Regions from separate parts of the Pseudomonas sp. HY13-MNA-CIBAN-0226 genome, predicted to be linked through region 2. Evidence: riboswitches for the same ligand, from Rfam matches in the RefSeq annotation. Region 2 holds a riboswitch; each other region holds the start of a gene.
The links. Region 2 has a riboswitch for cobalamin ahead of cobO (cob(I)yrinic acid a,c-diamide adenosyltransferase). Riboswitches for the same ligand answer to the same signal wherever they lie in the genome.

Region 1 (4,958 bases), on a different contig from region 2:
GATAGCCGTGCGGCGGCACCAGGTCCGGGTCGTGGTACACCGCGCTAGGGTCAACCTGATACCCCCGAGCCGGTTGAATGCCGACAAAGGTCAGGCCAAAACGCAGGCCGGCGATCATCATCCGGCCGCTGCGGAACATCGGATCCTTTTCTGGCGCCCCCCAACGCTGCAGCACGGCCAGCCGGTTGGCCTCAGGCAGCGCGTTGAAACTCGCCAGGTAGTCATCCAGCCCGAGGCTTTGCTGGCATGGACGCTGATCAATAGTGTCGAGGTCGTTGCTGACGCCGCCGAGCAGTTGCTGGATCAGCGCGGTGCCGCTTTCCGGCAGTTGATCCGGCAGCGGATAACCTTCCTGGCGCAGCGCGCGCAGGATATTCAGCGCCGCCGCCGGCGTATCGAGCCCGACGCCATTGCCGATGCGACCATCGCGGGTCGGGTAGTTGGCCAGGATCAGCGCAATGCGTTTTTCGCGGTTGGGTACTCGGGCCAGATCGGTCCAACTCCGCGCCAGTTCAGCGACGAAATCCATTCGTTCGGGCTGCGCGCGGTAGCACACCACGTCCGACTGGCTGCGCTCGCTGCGCCACGCCAGGTCCTTGAAGCTGATCGGTCGGCTGATGATCCGCCCGTCCAGTTCCGGCAGCGCAATGTGCATGGCCAGGTCCCGCGGGCCGAGACCCTGGTCGCTGGCTTGCCAACCGGCCTCGTTATCCTGGGCGCAAATGGCCTGGATCACCGGAATATTGCGGCGAAACGGCCGGATATGCGGCGCTTCGGGACTCGACTGGGCAAAGCCGGTAGTGTTGAGAATTACCGAGGCGCTGACTTCGTCCAGCCAGTCCTCGACCACCGCCAGGCAGCCGGGTTCTTTCAGGCTGGCCACGGCAATCGGCAGCGGGTTCAACCCAGCCGCCTGCAGGCGCTGGCAGAAAATATCGATGAAGGCGGTATTGGCCGCCTGCAGGTGCGAGCGATAAAACAGCACGGCGGCCACGGGCTGCCCGGCCTGCCAGTCGGCTTGCCAATCGGCTAGTACAGCTGGGCTTCGCTGCGGATGGTAGATCGCCGTGCGCGGCAAAGCCTGCGGCTCCGCCCAGGGGTAGTCGCGTTCCAGCCAACGACTGGCCAGGCAGCGAAAGAAATCCAGGGCATTGCCCAGACCGCCCTGGCGTAGAAACTGCCAGAGCCGGTCGCGGTCTTCGGCGCCCACGGTACTGAGGTCGCTGAGTTCCGGGTCGGGACGGTCATCGCCTGGCACCAGAATCAGTTGCACGCCACGTTCGGACAATTGCACCAGGCGCTCGACGCCATAACGCCAATAGGCGATGCCGCCGTGCAGCGAGATCAGAATCACCTTGGCATGGCGTAGCACTTCATCGACATACAGGTCGACCGAGGCATGATTCTGCACCTGCATCGGGTTGGCCAGGCGCACGCTTGGATAGTCGTCGGGCAACTGTTGCGCGGCTTCGGCGAGCAACGCCAGGCTGGAGTCGCCGCTGCACAGGATCACCAGCTCAGCAGGGGTCTGTCCAAGATCGGCAATATTGTCATCCGAAACGAAACCGCCGGGCTGGGTCCTGAGCAGGTGCATGGCTTATACGCTGAGCGCGGCGCGCAGTTGTGCTTCGAGTTGGGCGGCGTCCAGCTCCTGGCCGATCAGCACCAGGCGGGTGGTGCGCGCTTCATCGGCGCCCCACTGACGGTCGAAATGCTTGTCGAAACGCGTGCCCACGCCTTGGATCAGCAGGCGCATCGGTTTGTTCGCAATAGCTGCGAAACCCTTGACCCGAAGGATGCCGTGCTTGACTACCAGTTGCGTCAGGGCGTCCAGCAGCAGGCTTTCATCCGCCTGGGGCAGTTCGATGGAGATCGAATCGAAGGCGTCGTGATCGTGATCGTCTTCACCTTCGTGGTGATGATCGTGATGGCTGTGACGGCTGTCGATGTGTTCTTCGGAACCGGCACCCAGGCCAATCAGCACGTCCAGGGGCACACGACCGCTACTGGCTTCGATGACCTTGACCGCCGGCGGCAGTTCCTCGGCGACTTCCAGGCGCACCCGGGCCAGGTCTTGCGGGCTGATCAGGTCGGCCTTGTTGAGGATGACCAGGTCGGCGCTGGCCAACTGGTCGGCGAACAGTTCGTGCAGTGGCGATTCGTGATCCAGGTTCGGGTCGAGTTTGCGCTGGGCGTCAACCTGGTCAGGGAACGCAGCAAAGGTGCCCGCCGCCACGGCCGGACTGTCGACCACGGTGATCACGGCGTCGACGGTGCAGGCGCTGCGGATTTCCGGCCACTGGAAGGCTTGCACCAGGGGCTTGGGCAGGGCCAGCCCGGAGGTTTCAATCAGGATGTGGTCGAGGTCGGCGCGACGGGCCACCAACTCGCGCATCACCGGGAAGAACTCTTCCTGGACGGTGCAGCACAGGCATCCGTTGGCCAGTTCATAGACGCGGCCGCTGGCTTCTTCTTCAGTGCAACCGATGGAGCACTGCTTGAGGATTTCGCCATCGATACCCAGTTCGCCAAATTCGTTGACGATGACCGCGATGCGCCGGCCCTGGGCGTTGTCGAGCATGTGCCGCAGCAAGGTGGTCTTGCCCGAGCCAAGGAAGCCGGTAACGATGGTGACGGGAAGTTTGGCCAGTGTTTTCATCGGATGCCCTTTGGCAAGGTGGCGGGCATACGGGACGACAATCGCTGCGACTGAAGCGCGCGCGGGAGAGTTCGCCACCGGATCACCCCGCCCGGTTGTAGTGAGAATCTGTATCGAGGCAGGTCTCCTGGCTGACGGCGTGCCGGGCATGCAGCCTGGCATTCGCTGCGCCTTCCCGCGAACCCGTTGTACAGGGCTTGCAGTGGCGTGGCAGCGAACATCACCGTTCACAGTTGCGGGGGCAGCCGCGGCATTGACCGCGTTCCCTTCTTAGCTTCGGCCAACGCCGAAGAACCTCGAAAGCGCAAGGCTACGCATGGTATCGGGGCGGGTCAATGCTCCTGCGGTAAACGCTATCCCCTGCAGGAGCTGCCGAAGGTTGCGATCAGTTGATTGTGTCTGTCAAACAGCCAGATCAAAAGATCGCAGCCTCCGGCAGCTCCTACCGGGGCCGACCCCCAATTGAGAACCTCTGCCAATTGACGCCAAACCCCGCCTCATGCTCTCCTACGCAACTTGTTACGGGTGCCCTTCACAGGGTGAAACGGGAAACCGGTGAATCATGTGCTTTACTAGAAGCTCATGTCAGTCCGGTGCTGCCCCCGCAACGGTAAGCGAGCGAAGAGTCAGATCCACTGTGCCAGCAGTACGGCATGGGAAGGCGACTCTTGCAGGTACAGGCGCAAGCCCGCACCCCTCGCGAGCCCGGAGACCGGCCCGCAACGCATGGCGAACATCAGGTTCGCTGACCAACAAACCCGCGGTGGGCGGGCGCTGTTTGAGCTTCGGCGTGCCCGTTCGCAGGAGTTTTCCATGCGCTCCATAACCCCGCTGACAGACCAGAGGGAAGCGCCATGTCGACCATCAGCACCACCGGTAGCCGTACCACCAGCAGTACCACGACCCTGACCCAACGCCTGACCGCCGCTGTTTTCGCGTCGATCCTGGGCGCCGGCCTGGTGTATTTCGCCGGTTTCTCGCACATTGAGGCGGTGCACAACGCGGCGCACGATACCCGTCACAGCTCCGCGTTCCCGTGCCACTGAGACCTGCCCAGATGATCAAGCGTATCGCGCAAACCGCAGGTTTTACCGGGTTGCTGGCCGCCCTGCTGCTGACCCTGCTGCAAAGCCTCTGGGTCTCTCCGCTGATTCTGCAGGCGGAAACCTACGAACAATCCGAACCTGCCACGGTTCAAATCCACGAACACGCAGCCGGCGCTACCGCAGCGCACAGCCACGACGCTGAAGCCTGGGAACCGGAAAACGGTTGGCAGCGCCTGCTGTCGACCACTGGCGGCAACCTGGTAGTCGCCGTGGGTTTCGCGCTGATGCTGGCCGGCCTCTACACCCTGCGCGCGCCAACTCGCACGTCCCAGGGCCTGCTCTGGGGCCTGGCCGGCTACGCGACCTTCGTCCTGGCGCCAACCCTCGGCCTGCCCCCTGAATTGCCGGGCACTGCAGCGGCGGACCTGACTCAACGGCAGATCTGGTGGATGGGTACAGCCGCTTCCACAGCGGTCGGTATTGCGTTGATCGTCTTCAGCCGTCACTGGCTGATGAAGGTCCTTGGCGTGGCGATCCTGGCCGTGCCACACGTGATCGGAGCACCACAACCCCAGGTGCATTCGATGCTCGCGCCAGAGGCATTGGAAACCCAGTTCAAGATTGCCTCACAGTTGACCAACGTGGCGTTCTGGCTGGCACTGGGCCTGATCAGCGCCTGGCTGTTCCGGCGCAAAAATCCTGATCAATACCCGGCATGACCCAAGCTGGCAAAGTGCCGACGCTGGTCGTCGGCCTTGGCTGCCAGCGTGGCTGCCCTCTCAGCACGCTGCGGGCGCTGCTGGACCAGGCGCTGCAGGCCCACTCTATCGAGCTCGAGCAGATCAGTGCCCTGGCGAGCATTGACCTCAAGCGAGAAGAGCCAGGCCTGATTGAGCTCGGCGTCCAGCTTGGGCTTGAGGTGCAGTTTTTCAGCAGTGAGGCACTGGCCAGGTATCAGGGCCAGCTCAGCCATCACTCGGACATCGCTTTCGAACGTACCGGCTGCTATGGAATCGCTGAAAGCGCTGCCCTCGCCCTGGCCGAACAGTTAGCCCGCACCCCGGCAATACTCTTGATTTCACGACAAAAATACGCCCAGGCCACCCTCGCATTGGCCCGCGCCGTTTAGAATCCCCGATAATCCCATGCCTGATCATGAGCAATCTTCATCTGAAGCCTGCCCATGTCGCTTTTTCACAGGATACGACGATGACCGTTTACTTCATCGGCGCCGGCCCCGGCGACCCGGAACT
Region 2 (4,958 bases):
AACCTCAAGCCGGGTGACCTGCTGTTCTTCGCGACCAATGGGCGTCGCGGTCGTGTCAGCCATGCCGGCATCTACCTGGGTGATGACCAGTTCATCCACTCCAGCAGCCGCCGTAGCGGTGGTGTCCGGGTCGATAGCCTGGGTGACAGCTACTGGAGCAAGACCTTCATTGAGGCCAAGCGAGCACTCGCGATGGCGCCGACCATCGTCACTGCTCGCAAGTAAACCTACAGTTTGTAAGGTGAACTTAAAGTCTTACTTGAAGTTTGCTGTATAGCGTCTAGAATCCTGATCTATTATTGATGGCTGACCGCCTGCGCACTGCGCCGGCGGTTTTCTTTTCTGCCCTTCCGGTGGAAACAGCCGCAGCCAGATCAGGGTGTTCTGTATATGAAGACGTCGGCCCGCCTTGTACTCTTGATCGCCGCAGCGCTGCTCAGCGCCTGTGCCAGCCGCACTCCGCCGCCAGCTCCGGCACCGGTGATTCGCGCCCCCCTGGTTTTTGGTCCTGCCCAACCCTTTTCCCCTGAAGCCGAAGACGTGTTGTTTCGCGCCCTGGGTCTGGTGGGTACGCCTTACCGCTGGGGCGGCAATACGCCAGACGCCGGTTTTGATTGCAGTGGGCTGATCGGCTATGTGTACCGCGATGTCGCCGGTATCACGCTGCCGCGCACGACCCGCGAGATGATCGGGATGCAGGCGGCCAGTGTGGGCAAGGAAGGGTTGCAGACGGGCGACCTGATTTTCTTCGCCACCAATGGCGGTTCCCAGGTCAGTCATGCCGGGATTTATGTCGGCGAAGGGCGCTTTGTGCATGCGCCTGCCACGGGTGGGACGGTCAAGCTGGACAGCCTGTCCAAGGCCTATTGGCAAAAAGCGTATCTGAGTGCCAAGCGCGTGTTGCAGCCGGAACATCTGGCACGCAATCCGTAGGAGCCGGCAAGCCGGCCCCTACAGGTTTCGGCGTGCAGCGTTACTGAGTAGCCGATACCCGCCACACCTTGTTCCCTACATCATCTGCCACCAGCAAATCCCCCTGCTGATCGATCACCACACCCACCGGCCGGCCCATGGCTTTTTCCTCGTCGTTGAGGAAACCGCTCAGCACATCGATCGGTTGCCCGGTCGGTTTGCCGGCGTTGAACGGCACGAAGATCACTTTGTAGCCGCTGTGCGGTTTGCGGTTCCACGAACCGTGCTGGCCAATGAAAACGCCTTCCTTGAACTGCGCTGGCAAGGTATTGCCTTCGGCGAAGGTCAGGCCGAGAGAGGCGGTATGGGGGCCGACCGCGTAATCAGGGGCAATGGCCTTGGCGACCAGGTCCGGATTCTGGGGCTCGACGCGCACATCCACGTGCTGGCCGTAGTAGCTGTAAGGCCAGCCGTAAAACGCCCCGTCCTTGACCGATGTGATGTAGTCCGGCACCAGGTCGCTGCCGATTTCGTCACGTTCGTTGACAGCGGTCCACAGGGCGCCGGTCTGGGGTTCCCAGGCCATGCCGTTCGGGTTGCGCAGGCCGGAGGCGAAGATGCGGTGATTGCCGGTGGCACGATCCACTTCCCAGATAGCTGCGCGGCCTTCTTCCTGGTCCATGCCGTTTTCCGCGACGTTGCTGTTCGATCCTACCGTGACGTACAGCTTGCTGCCGTCCTTGCTGGCAATGACGTTTTTGGTCCAGTGGTGATTCAGCGTACCGCCCGGCAGGTCGACCACCTTGATTGGCTGAGACTTGATCGTCGTATCGCCGCTTTCATAGTTGAAGCGCAGCAACCGATCGGTGTCCGCGACATACAAGTCGTTGCCCACCAGGGTCATGCCAAACGGCGAGTTGAGATTCTCCAGAAACACCGTGCGGGTCTCGGCGACGCCGTCATGGTCCTTGTCCCGCAGCAGCGTGATGCGGTTCGGGCTGGGCACGCCCGCACCGGCGCGGCCCATGACTTTTTTCATGACCCAGCCCTTGATGCCTTTGCCATCCTCGGGTTTTGGCGGGGCGTTGGTTTCAGCCACCAGCACATCACCGTTGGGCAGCACATACAGCCAGCGCGGGTGGTCGAGGCTTTCGGCGAAAGCGGCCACCTGGGTGCCGGCGGCAGCGGTCGGCTTGGTACCGTCCGGCCAGCCGATGGCCGGGGCGATGTTCACCGTCGGTATCAGGGTCTTGTTCGGTTCTGGCAATTTGGGTGACGGACCGGTGCCGTCAGAGACTTGCAGGCTGGAAGTTTCACCGCAAGCGGCGAGTCCTCCGGCGAGGGCGATGACGAAAACGAGCTGGGGCTTGCGCATGCTGACCTTCCCTATGAATGCATTGACCTGTTTAGTAGAGAAGCGCAAATGCGCGATGGTTCAACGGGGGTAAATCAATTCAGCACCGCAGGCCGGACTTTAATTGACGCTCCACCCCCAACCCTCTAACCTTCGCGGCTTGTTTCAGGTGCCCTGTGACGTCGTCGACAGGGTGAAACAGGGAAGCCGGTGAGTGGTCGCTTTCGAGCAAAGACTGATCATGATCCCGGCGCTGCCCCCGCAACGGTAAATGAGTGAAGACTGCGCCTTGTGCCACTGTGTCGAGCAATCGAGATGGGAAGGCGCGCAGTCAGGCTATCAGCCGCTCATGAGCCCGGAGACCGGCCTGATCCATCCAGCGGCATCACGGTGGGCGATGCCAGGCTTCTTGCCGTCTATTCTTGTGCCTGCCCGCCGTTATCCAGCCCCAACGGAGAGCTTCCCCATGACTGATACCCCCGATCGTGACGAACGTCACCTGGCGCGCATGTTGCGCAAAAAAGCCGTGATCGACGAACGCATCGCCAACTCGCCGAATGAATGCGGCTTGCTGCTGGTGCTCACCGGCAATGGCAAGGGCAAAAGCAGCTCGGCATTCGGCATGCTCGCGCGATCCATGGGCCATGGCATGCAGTGCGGTGTGGTGCAGTTCATCAAGGGCCGCAACAGCACCGGCGAAGAGTTGTTTTTCCGACGCTTCCCGGAGCAGGTGCGGTTTCATGTGATGGGCGAAGGCTTCACCTGGGAAACCCAGGATCGCCAGCGCGATATCGCCGCCGCCGAAGCGGCGTGGGCAGTGTCCCGTGAACTGCTGCGTGACCCCTCGATCGGCCTGGTGGTACTGGATGAATTGAACATCGCGCTCAAGCACGGTTATCTCGATCTCGATCAGGTGCTCAGTGACTTGCAGGCTCGTCCGCCCATGCAGCACGTGGTGGTGACCGGTCGCGGTGCCAAGCCGGAGATGATTGAACTGGCCGACACCGTGACCGAGATGGGCGTGGTCAAGCACGCGTTCCAGGCCGGGATCAAGGCGCAAAAAGGCGTCGAATTGTGAGTCAGCCTCGCTGTTGCCCGGCGGTATTGATTGCAGCGCCGGCTTCCGGTCAGGGCAAGACCACCGTGACCGCTGCGCTGGCCAGGTTGCATCGCAACCAGGGACGCAAGGTGCGCGTGTTCAAGTGCGGCCCGGACTTTCTCGACCCGATGATCCTTGAGCGCGCCAGCGGTGCGCCGGTCTATCAACTGGACATGTGGATGGTCGGCGAGCAGGACAGTCGACGCCTCTTGTGGGAGGCCGCTGGCGAGGCGGACCTGATCCTGATCGAAGGGGTCATGGGGCTGTTCGACGGCACGCCTTCCAGTGCCGACCTTGCGCGGCATTTTGGCGTGCCGGTGCTGGCGGTGATCGACGGCACCGCCATGGCGCAGACCTTTGGCGCCCTGGCTCTGGGGCTGGCGCGCTATCAGGCGGATTTGCCGTTTGCCGGGGTGCTGGCCAATCGCGTGGGCACCTTGCGCCATGCGCAGTTGCTTGAAGGAAGCCTGACTGAGGGGTTGCGCTGGTATGGCGCGTTGTCCCGGGAGACCGGGATCGAGCTGCCCAGTCGTCACCTCGGCCTGGTGCAGGCCAGCGAATTGAACGACCTCGACCTGCGTCTGGATGCCGCGGCGAACGCCTTGGCCAGCAGTTGCGAGGTAGCGTTGCCCCCGGCGGTGGAATTTGCCGCGCCTGATCTGGTTGTTGCCGAACCCTTGCTCGCGGGCGTACGTATCGCCGTGGCCCGTGATGAGGCCTTCGCATTTACCTACGGTGCGAGCCTGGACCTGTTGCGGGCGATGGGCGCCGAGTTGCGGTTTTTCTCGCCTATTCGTGATGCCAGTTTGCCCGAGGCGGACAGCCTTTACCTGCCAGGCGGTTACCCGGAATTGCACCATGCGGCGTTGGCAGGCAATACCTCGATGCTGGCGGCGATCCGCGCGCACCATGGCGCGGGCAAACCGTTGCTGGCCGAGTGCGGCGGGATGCTTTATCTGCTCGATTCGTTGACCGACGTCGACGGCACGCGTGCCGAACTGGTGGGGTTGCTGGCCGGAGATGCGGTCATGCAAAAGCGCCTGGCTGCATTGGCCTTGCAGGTGGTGGAACTGCCTGAGGGCGCGTTACGTGGGCATACCTACCATCACTCGCTGACCAGCACCGAGCTGGCACCGATTGCCCGTGGGCTGAGCCCGAATGGCGGACGTGGGGCGGAGGCGGTTTATCGTCAGGGGCGGATGACGGCTTCTTATGTGCACTTTTATTTTCCGTCGAATCCGGTGGCGGTGGCTGCACTGTTTTTGCCTGACCGAGAGGGCGCCTTGCTCGCGAAAAGGCCATGACCGACGCCACATTCAGTCAGGCCGAACGCGACGCGGTCTACCGTGCCATCGCCGAACGCCGCGACATGCGCCACTTCAGCGGTGGCACTGTCGAGCCCGAGCTGCTGCGGCGCCTGCTCGAAGCCGCGCACCAGGCCCCCAGTGTCGGCCTGATGCAGCCTTGGCGGTTCCTGCGCATCAGCGATCGCACTGTGCGCGCTCAAATCCAGGGCCTGGTGGAAGAAGAGCGGATCCGTACCGCCGAAGCCCTGGGCGAGCGCACTGACGAATTCATGAAGCTCAAAGTCGA
Region 3 (4,958 bases), on a different contig from region 2:
CGCCGTGCTGGGGTTCATCGCCCTAGGTGCGCTGGCGCTGGTGGGTGGGCTGCCCGAGACCACCGTCAGTGGCGTGGCCCAGCTCAGCAAGGAGTTCGGCGGCTTTATGCCCAATGGCTGGACCGCCGTCATCGGCGCGATGCTCACCACGGTGTTCAGTTTCATGGGCACCGAGATTGTTACCATTGCCGCAGCCGAATCGCAGAACCCGTCGAAGCAGATCACCCGTGCGACCAACTCGGTCGTGTGGCGAATGGGGATTTTCTACATCGTCTCGGTGTTCCTGATCATCTCCATCGTTCCCTGGAATGACCCGATGCTGGTGACAGTGGGCTCGTATCAACGGGCGCTGGAGCTGATGAACATTCCCCACGCGAAGATGATCGTCGACATCGTGGTCCTGATTGCCGTCGCCAGCTGCCTGAACTCCGCCATCTATACCGCCTCGCGCATGGTCTACTCCCTGAGCAAACGGGGCGACGGCCCGCGCATCCTGCAAAAAACCTCAGGCTCCGGCGTACCCTACATCGCCGTGCTGGCCAGCACCGCAGTGGGCTTCCTGACCACGGCACTGAATTACTTTGCCCCCAACGAGGTGTTCGCTTTCCTGCTGGCCAGTTCCGGAGCCGTGGCCTTGCTGGTGTACCTGGCGATTGCCGTGTCGCAGCTGATATTGCGCCGCAAGATGAACGCCTCGGGACACCCGATCGTCTTCAAGATGTGGTTCTACCCGTGGCTCAGCTACCTGGTGATTTTGTGCATTCTGAGCATCCTGACCGTCATGCTGATTCTGCCGCAGCACCGCATGGAAGTGCTGGCGACCGGTGCGCTGACCCTGTCCATCGTGTGCATGGGCGCGATTTTCAACTCCAGGAAACGTCCTGCGCCAGCACCTGCTGAAACCCGCAACGCCTGAGGTCAAACAGCGTCAAGCTGCCCCCCGCTCACCTCTTTCCGGCCGCTTTCGCACCACGAAACTGGCCGGTTTTTTATTTGTACAAGCGCAGAACAAGAGGATGGTCCATGTCTGCCTACGAACAACGGCCAGTGAAAACCGTGGGTTTTCTGGTCATCCAGAACTTCACCACCATCGGCTTCGCCTCCGCCGTGGAAACCTTGCGCATGGCCAACATGGCCGCCCGCCAGCCGATGTACCGCACCCTGATCATCGCCGCCAGCCTGGAGCCGGTCACCGCCAGCAACGGCATGCGCATCCTGCCCGATTACTCGATCGAAGACGCACCGAAACTCGACATGTTGTTTGTGGTGGGCTCCAACCCGATCGTGTCCAATCACAGCAGCCGACCGTTGCTCGGCTGGCTGCGCAAACTGGCGCATCTGCAGGTGCCCTTGGGCGGCATCTGCACCGGCAGCCACTTGCTCGCCCGGGCTGACCTGCTCAAGGGTTACCGCTGCACGATCCACTGGGAGGACTACGAGGCGCTGAGCGAGCGCTTTCCCGGGATCGTCATTTCCAACCAGTTGTTCGAACTCGATCGCGACCGCTACACCTGCTCCGGCGGAGTGGCGGCCATGGACATGACGTTGCAGTTGATCGCTCGCGAACCTGGCGGGCGGGACATCGCCGCCCATGCCGCGGAACTGCTGTTGTGTGATCGCGCCCGAGGCGCCCAGGAACGCCAGCGCGTGCCGCTGCGGCAGAAGCTCGGCACCTCCCAGCCCAAGCTCAGCCAGATTGTGGCGATCATGGAAGCCAACATCGAGGAGCCGTTGGGGCTGGAAGAACTGGCGCGCTTGAACGAGGTGTCGGTGCGGCAACTGGAGCGACTGTTTCACAAACACCTCAAGCGCACACCCAGTCAGTACTACCTGGAACTGCGCCTGTCCCGGGCCCGGCAGTTGCTGCTGCGTAGCGAGGCGCAGGTCCGCGATGTCGCCCTGGCGTGCGGCTTCGTTTCACCGGCACATTTCTCCAAGTGCTACAGCCGCTATTTTGGTCTGTCGCCGATGGGGGAGCGCCGGCAGGTAGCGGTGCACTAGACGTCTTGTGTTGGCTGCACTGACGCCTTCTCACTCCAACCCATCCGCATGCACAAAGCACAATTTGTTGCCCTCCGGATCCCTGCAATAGGCGCCGAAATAATCCGGTGAGTAATGCGCGCGTATCCCGGGGGCGCCCTCATCCGTCGCGCCTGTGGCGATGGCCGCTGACCAGGCGGCCTGCACCTGCTCGCGCGAGCGGCAGGCAAAGCTGACCTGGGTGCCATTACCCCAGTTCGCCGGTAACCCGTTGTAGGGCAACTGGATGAAGAACTGTGGCCAGCTCTTGCCCGGATACTGCCAGCCCGAGCCCGGTGGGCCGCCATCGTTTTCGTCGGGCATGCGCTCCAGGCCCAGGGGTTGGAGGATCGTGTCGTAGAAGGTGGTCATGGCGGCGAGATCGCGGGCGCCTAGGATAATGTGGCTGAACATGGCTGGGCTCCTGGGGTGGAGTGGGCTGTTGCTGGATTGCTGGATTGCTGGATTGCTGGATTGCTGAGATTAGCGCAAAGGCAAGATCAAGAGATCGCAGCCTCGTTGCACTCGACAGCTCCTACGCAGCTCCTACGCAGCGCCTGCGGGAATCGGGCACGCGGGTTCCCCAAGGGCAGCCGGATCGACTACCATGCCGCCGCCGGTTTCCACATGGGATTAATAGGGAATCCGTGATGCTCGCGCAGCATCAAACGGAACTGCCCCCGCAACTGTAGGTGCTGAGCCTGCTCCACGACTGCCACTGGGATCGCTCCCGGGAAGGCCGGAGCCAGGTGATGACGCACCAGTCAGGAGACCTGCCGGCCAAGCAAATCACTAACCGGCGGGGTGTCCGGGAAGGACATCCTTGGCGCGCGGGTCATCTTGGTGACCAGCAGTGCACTGCATTTGCGGCAGCGTTCGATGATGTGTTTCCAGACCGTATTGCCCTGCTCCGTTTACGGTTCAACTGGAGATCGCCCCATGCTGCTGCCCCGCTTCGCCACCCTCTGCACGGGCCTGGGTCTTTGCGCCCTCGCCCAGGCGGCACCGACGCAATACCCCCTGACCGTGGAGAACTGCGGCAGCACGCTGACGTTCCAGCAGGCGCCGAGCCGAGCAGTAACCATCGGCCAGGCCGGCACGGAAATGCTCTATGCCATGGGATTGAGCAACCGGCTGGTGGGCACCTCGCTGTGGTTCAACGACGTGCTGGGCCGCTACAAGACCGAGAACGACAAGGTGCCGCGCCTGGCTGACAACGAGCCGAGCTTCGAGGCGGTGATTGGCAAGCGGCCACAGCTGGTGGCAGTGGAACTGGAGTGGATGGTCGGCCCGCAAGGCGCAGTCGGCACCCGCGAACAATTCCATGAGTTGCAGATTCCCACCTACCTGATGCCTTCCGACTGCGAAGCCAAGGACAACCTGGTGGGCGCCGACGGCACGCGGCTCGAAGCGTTTCGCATCGACAGCCTGTACAAGAGCGTCAGCCAGCTGGCGGCAATCTTCGATGTGCAGGAGCGTGGCGAGAAGTTGAACGCCGAGCTCAAGGCCAGCCTGGCGAAGTCCATTGCCATGGTGCAAAACAAGGACCTGAAGCACACCAGCGCGCTGTTCTGGTTCTCCAGCGCCAGCCTGGATATCGACCCCTATGTTGCCGGCCACAAGGGCATTCCCGATTTCATGCTCAACACCCTGGGCGTGCGCAACGTGGTGCAGTCCGACGAAGAATGGCCAACGGTGGGCTGGGAAACCATTGCCAAGGCCAACCCGACATTCCTGGTGATTGCCCGTATGGATCGGCGCCGCTTCCCGGCTGACGACCACGAAAAGAAACTGGCCTTCCTGCGCAGTGACCCGGTCACGCGCAACATGGACGCGGTGAAAAACAATCGCATCATCATCCTCGACGCCATGGCGATGCAGGCCAGCCTGCGGATGTTCGATGGCCTGGAAACACTGGCCACCGCCATCAACGGCTACGACTTGCCGAAATGACCGGGACGCTGATTCGCACGCTGCTGGCCTTCGTCACACTGCTGCTGGCGGTGATCGCCGGCGTGGCCATTGGTGAAACGCCGATCGAGCCGGGCGTGGTGTTCCAGGTATTGGCCAACAAATTGTGGGCAGCCGGTCATGTGCTCGACCCGATCGACGAAGGCATCGTCTGGAACTACCGCCTGACCCGGGCACTGGTGGCCGCGGCTTGCGGTGCAGGCCTGGCCACCTGTGGGGTGATCCTGCAATCACTGCTGCGCAATCCACTCGCCGATCCCTACCTGCTGGGTATCTCCGCCGGGGCTTCCACAGGGGCGGTTCTGGTAGCGTTGCTGGGGCTGGGCGCGGGGGCCATTTCGTTATCCGTCGGCGCTTTCGCCGGGGCTGTCGCAGCCTTCGTGCTGGTGATTTTGCTGGCGCGGGTCAGCGGATCGTCCAGCGGCACCGGGCAGATCATCCTGGCCGGCATTGCCGGCTCGCAACTGTTCAACGCGCTGACGGCGTTCCTGATCACCAAGTCCGCCAGTGCCGAACAGGCTCGCGGCATCCTGTTCTGGCTGCTGGGCAATCTCAGTGGCGTGCGCTGGCCGTCGGTGTGGTTATCGGTGCCCGTGGCCCTGCTTGGCCTGGCGGTGTGCCTGTGGCACCGGCGGGCGCTGGACGCGTTCACGTTCGGGGTCGATTCCGCAGCCTCCCTTGGTATCCCGGTGCGCCGGGTGCAGTTCATATTGGTGGGCAGCGCGGCGCTGGTGACGGCCGTAATGGTGTCGATCGTCGGCTCCATCGGTTTTGTCGGGCTGGTCATTCCCCATGCCGTGCGCCTGTTGCTGGGCACCCGTCACGCCCGCTTGCTGCCTGCCAGCGCGCTGGGTGGCGCGCTGTTCCTGATCGCGGCAGATGTGTTGTCGAGGACGTTGATCAAGGGCCAGGTGATTCCGGTCGGGGTCATCACCGCTCTGGTGGGCGCACCGGTGTTTGCGTTGATC

Region 1: it holds a riboswitch for cobalamin, as region 2 does, so the genes downstream of both, cobW (cobalamin biosynthesis protein CobW) here and cobO (cob(I)yrinic acid a,c-diamide adenosyltransferase) in region 2, are expected to answer to the same signal.
Region 3: it holds a riboswitch for cobalamin, as region 2 does, so the genes downstream of both, AAEZ05_RS21590 (ABC transporter substrate-binding protein) here and cobO (cob(I)yrinic acid a,c-diamide adenosyltransferase) in region 2, are expected to answer to the same signal.

Annotation. Positions count from the first base shown of each region.
Region 1 is NZ_JBEOPS010000004.1:254,441-259,398, forward strand. Features, by position in the region: gene cobN (cobaltochelatase subunit CobN) at 1-1,594, opposite strand, end outside; gene cobW (cobalamin biosynthesis protein CobW) at 1,598-2,659, opposite strand; cobalamin riboswitch at 2,760-2,973, opposite strand; cobalamin riboswitch at 3,166-3,394, shown strand; gene AAEZ05_RS06560 (CbtB domain-containing protein) at 3,514-3,705, shown strand; gene AAEZ05_RS06565 (CbtA family protein) at 3,717-4,424, shown strand; gene AAEZ05_RS06570 (cobalamin biosynthesis protein) at 4,421-4,834, shown strand; gene cobM (precorrin-4 C(11)-methyltransferase) at 4,915-4,958, shown strand, end outside.
Region 2 is NZ_JBEOPS010000031.1:27,955-32,912, reverse strand. Features, by position in the region: gene AAEZ05_RS26465 (C40 family peptidase) at 1-225, shown strand, start outside; gene AAEZ05_RS26460 (C40 family peptidase) at 391-933, shown strand; gene AAEZ05_RS26455 (PQQ-dependent sugar dehydrogenase) at 974-2,287, opposite strand; cobalamin riboswitch at 2,417-2,651, shown strand; gene cobO (cob(I)yrinic acid a,c-diamide adenosyltransferase) at 2,733-3,344, shown strand; gene AAEZ05_RS26445 (cobyrinic acid a,c-diamide synthase CobB) at 3,341-4,669, shown strand; gene bluB (5,6-dimethylbenzimidazole synthase) at 4,666-4,958, shown strand, end outside.
Region 3 is NZ_JBEOPS010000020.1:124,796-129,753, forward strand. Features, by position in the region: gene gabP (GABA permease) at 1-916, shown strand, start outside; gene cahR (transcriptional regulator CahA) at 1,024-2,001, shown strand; gene AAEZ05_RS21585 (VOC family protein) at 2,032-2,433, opposite strand; cobalamin riboswitch at 2,620-2,814, shown strand; gene AAEZ05_RS21590 (ABC transporter substrate-binding protein) at 2,959-3,972, shown strand; gene AAEZ05_RS21595 (FecCD family ABC transporter permease) at 3,969-4,958, shown strand, end outside.